Regions from separate parts of the Peribacillus sp. V2I11 genome, predicted to be linked through region 2. Evidence: riboswitches for the same ligand, from Rfam matches in the RefSeq annotation. Region 2 holds a riboswitch; each other region holds the start of a gene.
The links. Region 2 has a riboswitch for S-adenosylmethionine ahead of QFZ73_RS08565 (sugar ABC transporter substrate-binding protein). Riboswitches for the same ligand answer to the same signal wherever they lie in the genome.
Positions count from the first base shown of each region.

Region 1 (3,282 bases), 1.6 Mb from region 2:
CGTTGCAGTTACCATGGATGGAGTTGAGGCTACGGACCCATTATCTGAAGTAATTAATTTTGAATTGTTGAAGAGCAGGGAAGATTGGGCAAAGCAAAGAAGAAAACATAAAGAGTTATATGCCCAATCTCATTATGGAATTAGATATATTATTGAAAAAAATGATTTGGAAATATTTAAGGAAATAATAGATGATAGCTATAATTTAGGTTTTCCAAAATCATTCAAAAGACATACTAACATAGAGATTAATGAATTGCATAAGTTCATCAATTGAGGTATTACAGGTGCTGAAAGGTTGTTTCCGTTAATGGTAAAAGGAGGACAAGATGAATGGAAAGTGAATCTTCAGTGTTAAAGGAGCATTTGCATCAACTGGAGGAGAAATTGTTAAAATCTGAAGTCCGTACATCTCCAAAAGAGCTTTCATCATTATTGAAAGATGATTTCTTCGAGTTCGGCAGTTCGGGTAACATATGGTCTAAAAGCGATTTTTTGGGGCAAGAGGGGGCCGCAGCGGTTAAAATGACACTAAGTCAATTTGATATGCATCAATTGTCTGATGATACCGTGTTAACCACGTACCGGATTTTTGATGAAGATAAAGTGGAACATACCCTAAGGAGTTCAATCTGGAAATGTACGAATGGAAGATGGCAAATGTTTTTTCATCAAGGCACAAAAACGAAAGGGCCTCTTTAAGCCCTGATAGTGAAATATCATAAAAGATCGTAAGTGAAATGAGTTTTACCTATTTGAAAACTATTTCACTAAAATGATAGGGGTGGATGAAGCTGATCTTTCGGACCATTGATACGGACAAAGATAAAGATATTATCATTAAATTCAGGAAAGATTCTTTTGTTGTAAGTTTTGGATCTGAAGATGGTTTTGGAGATGAAAATACATATCTGCAAAGAATGAAAGAAAGGGTCCGCAAATTTCCGGATGGACAAGTGATCATTGAAAAGGACCAAGAACCGATTGGACAAATGGAACTTCAAATTCGGGAGTATGAAGGAACTGAAATCGGCTATGTGAATCTATTTTATCTTATTCCCGAATTCCGGAGTAAAGGCCTTGGCAAGGAATTGGTTCGCTACGCAGAAAACTTTTTCAGGCAATTCAATGTATCCGAATATCATTTAAGGGTTTCTCCGGATAATCAAAGGGCGATTCGTTTATATACGAGTTCAGGCATGTTGAAGATAAGCGAAGAAAATGAAAAATACCCTGTATGGAGAATGAGCAAATCATTATGAAATAGAAGTATAAATTATATTAATATAATTAAAAAAGTGTCAATTCACTATACTGTGAAAATATTTAGAACAATGAAATATATGGTTGACTTTAGAGAAAATTGAATATATAGTGAAGGACATAATTAAATATAACGTTAATTCTTATCAAGAGATGTGGAGGGACTTGGCCCTATGATACCTCGGCAGCGGGTTTTTACTTTGTAAAAATACTGTGCTAATTCCAACGGACGAAAGTTTGAAAGATAAGAAGGAGCTTTCCTTAGATAATTAATTTAAGAGTTTACTCTTTTTTATGTCTAAAAGAGGCCTCTTCTGTCTGATGACGGAAGAGGCCTCTTTTGTTTATTCAAAATGTATATGGTTATTTGGAGAATGGGTGCAGTTACTCATGAGTTTCGCGCAATTGCTCGTGAAATTCGAGCAGTACTCGTAATTGTGATCATAAACTCGTGAGCTTTGAGCAGTTACTCGTGAGTTTCGCAGATTTACTCGTGAGTTTGGCGTAGTTACTCGTGAGTTTCACGCAGTTACTCGTAAATTTCGCAGAATTTAACCCTATCATTATGAAACTTTGCAAAGCTCTTCTCTCTGGATAATGAATTCGTACAAATAAACAGCATGGGGGGAGATTGGATGATTGAGTTTCAAAATGTTAAAAAGGTTTATCAAACAAAGAAACAGACTGTTGAGGCTTTGAAGGGCATTAATTTGACAGTGGAAAAGGGGGATATATTCGGTGTAGTCGGTTACAGCGGGGCCGGGAAGAGTACGTTGATCAGGTTGGTCAATTTGCTTGAACATCCTTCAGATGGACAGGTGATTGTTGGGGGCAAGGATTTAACCAAATTGAACCCGAAGGAATTACGGGCAGAAAAGAAAAAAATCGGGATGATCTTTCAGCATTTCAATTTGCTGAATTCAAAGACCGTTTTTGATAATATCGCCATGCCGCTGATTTTATCGGGAACTCCGGCTAAAGAAATCAAAAAGCGGGTAGCCGAGCTGTTGGAGTTCGTTGGCTTATCAAGCAAAGCAAAGAGTTATCCGGAACAATTATCCGGCGGTCAAAAGCAGCGGATCGGCATTGCAAGAGCATTGGCTACCAATCCATCAATCTTATTGTGTGATGAAGCTACATCTGCATTGGATCCACAAACAACGAGTGCAGTTCTGCAGCTCTTAAAGAAAATTAATAAAGAATACAATATTACCATTCTGCTAATCACTCATGAGATGTCTGTCATCAGGGAAATTTGCAATAAGGTAGCGGTCATGGAGGGCGGATGCGTCGTTGAACAAGGTTCGGTTTTCGAAGTTTTTGCCAAACCGCAAACGGATATTGCAAAAAACTTCGTGAGAACGGTCATACATGATGAGATTCCACAAAGTTTCTTAAAAGGCATAGGGTCCCACATTCCGATTATTTGGAAAATTAATTTTATTGGGACTACTTCGGGTACTCCTTTACTTTCAACGATCTCGAAGAAATATGATGTTCATTTAAGTGTTTTATCAGCCAATATTTCTGAAATCCAGGAAACGCCTTTCGGGAATTTGATCATTGAAGTGACCGGGAACAAAAATGAGGTGGACAAGGCTTATCAATATATTAAAGATGAGGGGATTCTCGTCCAGGAGGTGCAGATAAATGGGTAATACGCTTTGGGGAATGGAAATAACGGCAGATCAGCTGTCGACAGCTTTCGGTGACACACTTTATATGGTAGCCATCTCATTGGTATTTTCCGGATTGATTGGGCTTCCGCTCGGCATCCTGCTTGTCATTACAAGAAAGGGTCACATCCTGGAGAATAAATGGATCTTCAATGTATTGAACCCCGTCATCAATATATTACGGTCGGTTCCTTTCATCATCTTGCTTGTAGCACTTATTCCGTTTACCAGAATGATTGTCGGCAGTGCGATCGGAACGAATGCGGCCATTGTTCCGCTAATCTTTTACGCGGCTCCTTATATTGCCCGGCTTGTGGAGAACTCCCTGTTGGAAGTGGACAAA
Region 1 is NZ_JAUSYW010000001.1:3,363,623-3,366,904, forward strand. It holds partial or broken gene QFZ73_RS16400 (hypothetical protein) at 1-277, shown strand, start outside; gene QFZ73_RS16405 (nuclear transport factor 2 family protein) at 334-702, shown strand; gene QFZ73_RS16410 (GNAT family N-acetyltransferase) at 789-1,262, shown strand; SAM riboswitch class I at 1,404-1,514, shown strand; gene QFZ73_RS16415 (methionine ABC transporter ATP-binding protein) at 1,899-2,921, shown strand; gene QFZ73_RS16420 (methionine ABC transporter permease) at 2,935-3,282, shown strand, end outside.
Region 1: linked by a shared signal. The riboswitch ahead of QFZ73_RS16415 (methionine ABC transporter ATP-binding protein) and the one ahead of QFZ73_RS08565 (sugar ABC transporter substrate-binding protein) in region 2 are both predicted to bind S-adenosylmethionine.

Region 2 (3,282 bases):
GTAGAGGGGCTTAAGGATACCAGGAATTTCAATCTGCTTCTTGCAGGAAGTACAGGAAATGGCAAGACATCCTTTATTCAGTCAATCGTTGGCGAAAGCATTGCCGCTGAAGATCATTCGTCCCTAGTCAGTGTCAAAGACGGGGATGATTTGGAAATCCTTGAAATTACAGATACAGATAGCAAAGTTGTCGAGGAGCTAACTGATTTGGATGAAACACGCCGCCAGCGCGGGACTATTGTCGATGTGACCATCATCAGTGACTACCTAAGAAATAATCATCTGCGATTACTGGATACACCGGGGTTCAATGGGGAAAAAAGCGTGGAATCCGATTTCCAAGCCTATTTACATGGCAGTGATGGCCTGATGTTCGTTCTTGACGCCCGGGCGCCTTTCACGGGCAGCGAACGGGATCTGTTATTGGAAATTCAAATGATGGCTCCGAAACTGCCGATTCATTTCCTATTAAATAAAATGGATACGATATACAGTGATCAGGTCGCAGTCCGGATGGAAGACGAAACATGGGATAAAGTGAATGCATATTTCCCGAATGCGAAAGTATTCGCTTTCTCAAAACATTATGACAGCAGGCAGCAATTGAAGGACCTTTCAGCCTTCCTTCAATCGAATTATCAAGATGATAATTGGAAGGAAAGAAGATCTGAAAAAATCCTGGCATTCATTCGTAAAACTTTATCTTATCTATTAGAAAAACGGGCAGCCAATGAGCGGAAATGCGAGCATTCCATCTCTTGGAATGAACAGATGGAAGTCAAACTGAATGGGGCGGTCAATCAACTGGCTGATTTGGAAAAAGAAAAAAGTGAAAATATCATAAGGTCGTATCGTTCGCTTAAGGACGAAGTGAAAAATCAGCTTTATTCAAAAATTCCTGAATTACTGAGGGATTGCTCTAAATCGTTAACGGAAAGCAGTGATTTCAGTCAGGTCCATGTACAGTTAAACCAGGAAATGAATGAGCGGATTCAAAACTTCATTTCTGACAAGATCATGCCTCAATATTACCGTTCTCTTCAAGACTGGATTGCCAGTTCCCAAATGGAGTTCTCACAAAGCCAGCAGTTTATGGATGAGATGAGTGCCGGATTCAATGAATTATACAAAGAAGAACGGATTACGCTGGCAGGTGACTTCAGGGTATTGGATGACTGGCGCCGTGATGCCGACCGGATGACAAGCAGTATCCGCATCGAAAACGTTAATATCCTTTTGCGCAGGACTCCATCACAATTGCTGCTTAAAGGAGCAGGGAAGCTGTTTGGGGCAATACCGCAAAATAAAGCCAATATGTACAATCGTTATAAGAAATACCTGGAAAGTGAAGATTACCTGGATGTTGCCGAAATGATCACGGAACGTTTCCTTACCCAATTTGGATTGTTTGAAAAATCTTTGGATCGGGACATCTCACTTTTCTATCGCAGTTCATTTGCCTTACTTCAAAAAACGATAGAGCAAACGCAGACTGAAATAAAAGACTACCAGGCTGCATTGGAGCATATGAAAGAAAATCCGGAAGTTTACCGTGACCCGATCACTTTGTTCGAAGTGAAATTAAGGCAGTTGGAGAGGCTTGAAAAAATCGAGAAAAAGCGTCTAGCCCAGCTTCAAAGAAAATGAAAAATGACAGGGAACATTTCAAATATTCAAAAATCTATTGACTTTACGACTATATCCCTATAAAGTGATAATTACGAAAACGTAACACAATATATCTCTTATCAAGAGTGGCGGAGGGACTGGCCCTAAGATGCCCAGCAACCGTTCCATTAGGAATTGGTGCTAAATCCTGCAAAACAGAAATGTTTTGACAGATAAGAGAGGGACAAGTCTGCAAAACAGCCGATTAAACCTCTCTATAATTAGAGAGGTTTTTATTTTGGGATTTACACCAACTTAACAGATAAGACTAATAAGAAAATATGGAGGGAAACAAGATGAGAAGGTCTATTAAAGGGATATTCATTTCAGCCATCGCTTCGGCTTTGCTTTTAACGGGTTGCTCTACTGGGCAGAGTTCCACAGAATCGAAGAAAGAAGAAAAAGTATCATTTGAAAATGTCCCGGAAAGATTTGCTGATGGGGATGGAGCCAGAATCAAAGTGATCCGTAAAATTGGCGGTGATGATCATACGGCCCAATACCTGGCGGGGGCAAAAGAAGAAGGAGAAGCACTGGGATTTCAAGTGGATACGTATACAGCAAATGGTGATACGGCTAAATTCCATGATGCGATAGCGCAAGCTTTGGAGGAAGATTACGACGGCTATATCATTTCCCATGGTGATGATGCAGCAACTGTGAATGACGTTCAAAAGTTGGTTGATGCAGGTAAAAGCGTTGTCACATTCGATTCAATAAGCGATCTATCTAAAATAGAAGGCGTAACATTAACTTCACAAGATGATGAAGCTTTGGCAACATTGGCTTTTGATAAACTGATAAAAGAACAGAAAGGTGAAGCGGCAATTGCATATCTTTGGGTGGACGGTTTTCCTCCAATGGTAAGAAGAAATGCAGTCTATCAGGAAAAATTAAAAGAAAATCCTGGGATTAAAGAAGTCGAAAGGTTCGGAGTGGCATCTGCTGATACTTCGGTTCAGACACAAAATGCTGTAGCAGCAATGCTGAATAAATACCCTAAAGGTAAATTGGATGCCATTTTCGCAACATGGGATGCCTTTGCAATCGGTGCAGCCCGGGCGATTAAAGAAGCGGGCAGAGATGAAGTGAAGATATATGGAATTGATGTATCTAATGCAGATCTCCAGGAAATCCAATCAGCTGATAGCTCGTGGTCCTACACGGCAGCAGTCGATCCCAAGTTGATCGGGGCAGTGAATATGAGGATATTGGCAAAAAAATTAGCGGGCGAAGAAACGCCGCAAACATATGACCTGGAGGCATCACTTATTTCACAAAAGCAAATCCAAGCTTCAAAAGAAGCGGTAAACATGGCAAACCTGTCTGGTATTGTCGATGGCTGGGGTGTATCGGCGGAATTTGAAGAAGATTGGATGAAGGTTTTGAAAGATCATTATAAAAAGTAAAAAGAGACACTCTCTTTCCAGTGAAGGGAGTGTCTGTTCAATAAGGGGGAATGGACATGGGCACGAAACTAGAAATGAAGAAGATTTCGATTGAATTTCCGGGGGTGAAGGCGCTGAGTGAAGTTGATTTTTCCGTACAATCAGGGACAGCCCACGCATTGGTCGGTGCAAACGGAGCAGGGAAATCGACGTTAATGAAAGTTTT
Region 2 is NZ_JAUSYW010000001.1:1,787,002-1,790,283, reverse strand. It holds gene QFZ73_RS08570 (GTPase domain-containing protein) at 1-1,647, shown strand, start outside; SAM riboswitch class I at 1,743-1,848, shown strand; gene QFZ73_RS08565 (sugar ABC transporter substrate-binding protein) at 1,965-3,077, shown strand; gene QFZ73_RS08560 (sugar ABC transporter ATP-binding protein) at 3,134-3,282, shown strand, end outside.

Region 3 (3,282 bases), 1.4 Mb from region 2:
TCAATTTGTGAAAGATTGTACTTAAACTAACGGGTGCGTTAGTTGTTTAGAAAAAGTAAAAAAAGTCGATTCCTTAACGTAAAGGAAATCGACTTTTTAGGTTGGAATTCTCTTAGTGTATAAAATTTCCGAAATGGGCGGTATAGCTGCTACCGTTCGTAAAAGGACATTTTTACAAAGCATAGAGCCCATCTTCAAAGATGGGTTCTATGCTTTGAGTTTAGTTAAGTATTTACGCGTTAAGTTTTTTGGTAGCTTCCAATAAGCTGCTTTTATGTAAACCAATTTTTTGCTTTTCTAGTGTATAGACATAGAAAAACCCCGAATAAGGGACCTTTTTCGAAATGTCCATTATTCGGGATATAGTTCATGAAAGGGTGGTTTTTTTATTTAGATACAGGTATGACTGCACCTTTATATTTTTCAGTAATGAAGTCTTGTATTTCTTTAGAGTGAAGTACTTCTACTAACGCTTTTACTGTCTCTTTATTTTCATCACCCTTACGTACAGTGATAATGTTTCCATATGGATTATCTTCACCCGATTCAAGAGCGATTGGATCTTTAAGCGGATCTAACCCTGCATCTAACGCATAGTTAGCATTAATAACAACCGCATCACCTTCGTTGTTATTATAAATTTGAGGTAATAGGCCACCTTCTATATCTGCATTAAAAGTTAAGTTTTTAGGATTATCTACAATATCATTAATAGTAGCTTCTGTTTTATTGAGGCCTTCTTTTAGCTTAATAACGCCTTCTTTTTCAAAAATAGATAGAATACGTCCTTGTTCAGCTACAGCATTACGCATAATAACTGTACCGTTTTTTGGAAGATCTTTTAAGCTATCATACTTTTTTGAGTAAATACCGATTGGCTCAATATGAATAGCACCCGCATTTACAAAGTCATAGTCTGGATTCTCTTTTAACACTGATTTAAGATATGGAACGTGTTGGAAATAATTTGCATCAATCTCTTCATCAGCTAACGCTGTGTTCGGTATAATATAATCTTGGAATGTTTTAATTTCTAAATCAATTCCCTTTTCCTTTAATAATGGCTTTGCCTCTTCTAAAATTTCAGCATGCGGAATGTTTGATGCACCCACAAGGATTTTCTTTTCTTTGTCTGAAGAATCTGATCCGCCGTTAGACGTACCGCAAGCTGCTAAACCTAATACTAATGCTGAGGAAACTGCTAAAGTTGATATCCACTTTTTCATAATTCATTTCTCCCTTATCGTTTATCTATTTTTGTTGTAAATATATCACCTATAAATTGGATGAAAAAAGCAATGACTAAAATTAATACAGTTGCTACCAATGTTATATCGTTATTATTGCGCTGAAACCCTTCAAGATATAACAAATTACCTAAACCATCTGCACCAATTACCCCAGAAATAGCTGTATAACCAACTAGAGCGATTGTTGTAACTGTAAGACCTGAAATTAATGCTGGGCGCAGCTCTTAGTAGGTTAGTTTGTCCGAAGTATACAGGGGAAAGGAAAGTTTTTTCTCCTCAAAAAAACCTTTCTACACATGAGTAGAAAGGTTGGTTAAACAATCCTTTCTCTCATCTTCCAAAGCACATTGCTTTGCAGGAATTGGCACCATTTCAGTTAATTAACTGACGGTTGCCGGGCTTCACAGGGCACAGTCCCTCCACCTCTCTTGATAAGAGTAAACATTATATTCAATTAAACGAAATAATTTAAATTCAGAGTGAATATAGTACGAGAGTGATCTTATCATGACCAAATGGAAGTGTCAATCACAAAATTGTTCAATTAATGTGAATTGACGGATGATTTCATTAAATGTTTTATTCCTGTAGCCTTTGCGATTGCTTGTTCCAGGTCCTCAATTAAATCATCGACATGCTTGATTCTAACGGACAAGCGTATAAGATCTTTTGTTTTATGGAACTATAGTAGATGGTTTTTCTAAGAAAGGTGAATTAGTTTCAGTAAATATTTTAAATAAAATAAAGCATTAACTGTTCCCATTTATCAGTAGAGATCCCACGCGAAATATAAGGGGCCGTGCATTTATGACAGTAACAACAGAGCAAAAAGACAATTAATTAAATTAATTGTCTTTTTTATCCTACTTGGAATGGAGAAGAATATGAAAGGATTCCAGGATTTGTAGAAATTTAAAACTTCCTGACCCCCATCTCCATTTAGGAAGTTTTTTATTTTTTTCTCAATCCACTATAAAGTCTTATTAAGCATTAAATATCCGTTGCGGTGTAGCGGAACAAACAGTTGTAACGGAACAAATAGATGAGATGTTAATAGTAAGATTACCCATTACCCTGTCATTAACTATCACTTGTCCGGTAACAGCATCAAAACTTCGTAACTCTGCAAATATAGGTGTAAATGGTTCAGCGGTTGTAGTAAATCTAATGAGTGAACCTAGGATAGAAGTTCTTAAAAACTCACTTATTTCTCCTCGAGTCTGACATGCTTGTCCGATTGACGATAATGTTTTTCGTTTATGCCCCTTGTCCTTTCCTTTATCGCAGCAGAATGACTTATCGCAGCTGGATGACTTATGGCAACTGAATGGATTATGACCGCAGAATGGATTATGACGGCATAATATATTTTGACAAAATTTCATATTTATCACTCCTTTTTCTACTATATATATGAGAAAAAGAAAAACATGCTTGTACAAATTTACTAAATTCCCTGCCTTTATCGTATCCGTCCTATTAGGCAATCTTATTAATAAGTATATTTCTAATGAATGTTTCGTAAATCGTTACTAAGTTGAAAAAGAGTTTGTGAAGGAATGGTCTTAAGTTAACGGGGGCGTCAGCTGAAGATCAGAGCTGTCTTTAAGGCAGCTTATTTTTATAGAGGGGGAGGATAGTTGAACAAGAAAATTAAAAAGCATTCTATATTGAATGCTTTCAGTTTGTAGACAAAAGGGGTTCGAAATTAAAAAATTCTGAACCCCTTTTGAAATTCCCTTTGAATTTTCGCCTAAAGTTAAGAGATTGGGGCTCTACGAGCCCACTATGTTAGGCCATTTTTGGACCTCGCCATGTCCAATTGGCCGTCTTCTTTAAATTAATGGCAGCGAAAGTAAGCATCGCCTGCATCGACAATTTTTTAAGTCCCCTTAAAGTAGTCCAACGCATACCATGCTTTTCTTTTGCATCTGCGAATACACGCTCAATCGTTTCTTTACGTTTTGCATATATAGGTTTTACATCTTGATGATGACGCAGATGATCTGCTTCTTCCACATGTGTTTGCCAG
Region 3 is NZ_JAUSYW010000001.1:3,194,491-3,197,772, forward strand. It holds gene QFZ73_RS15545 (MetQ/NlpA family ABC transporter substrate-binding protein) at 387-1,226, opposite strand; partial or broken gene QFZ73_RS15550 (ABC transporter permease) at 1,241-1,474, opposite strand; SAM riboswitch class I at 1,578-1,688, opposite strand; gene QFZ73_RS15555 (IS1182 family transposase) at 3,042-3,282, opposite strand, start outside.
Region 3: linked by a shared signal. The riboswitch ahead of QFZ73_RS15550 (ABC transporter permease) and the one ahead of QFZ73_RS08565 (sugar ABC transporter substrate-binding protein) in region 2 are both predicted to bind S-adenosylmethionine.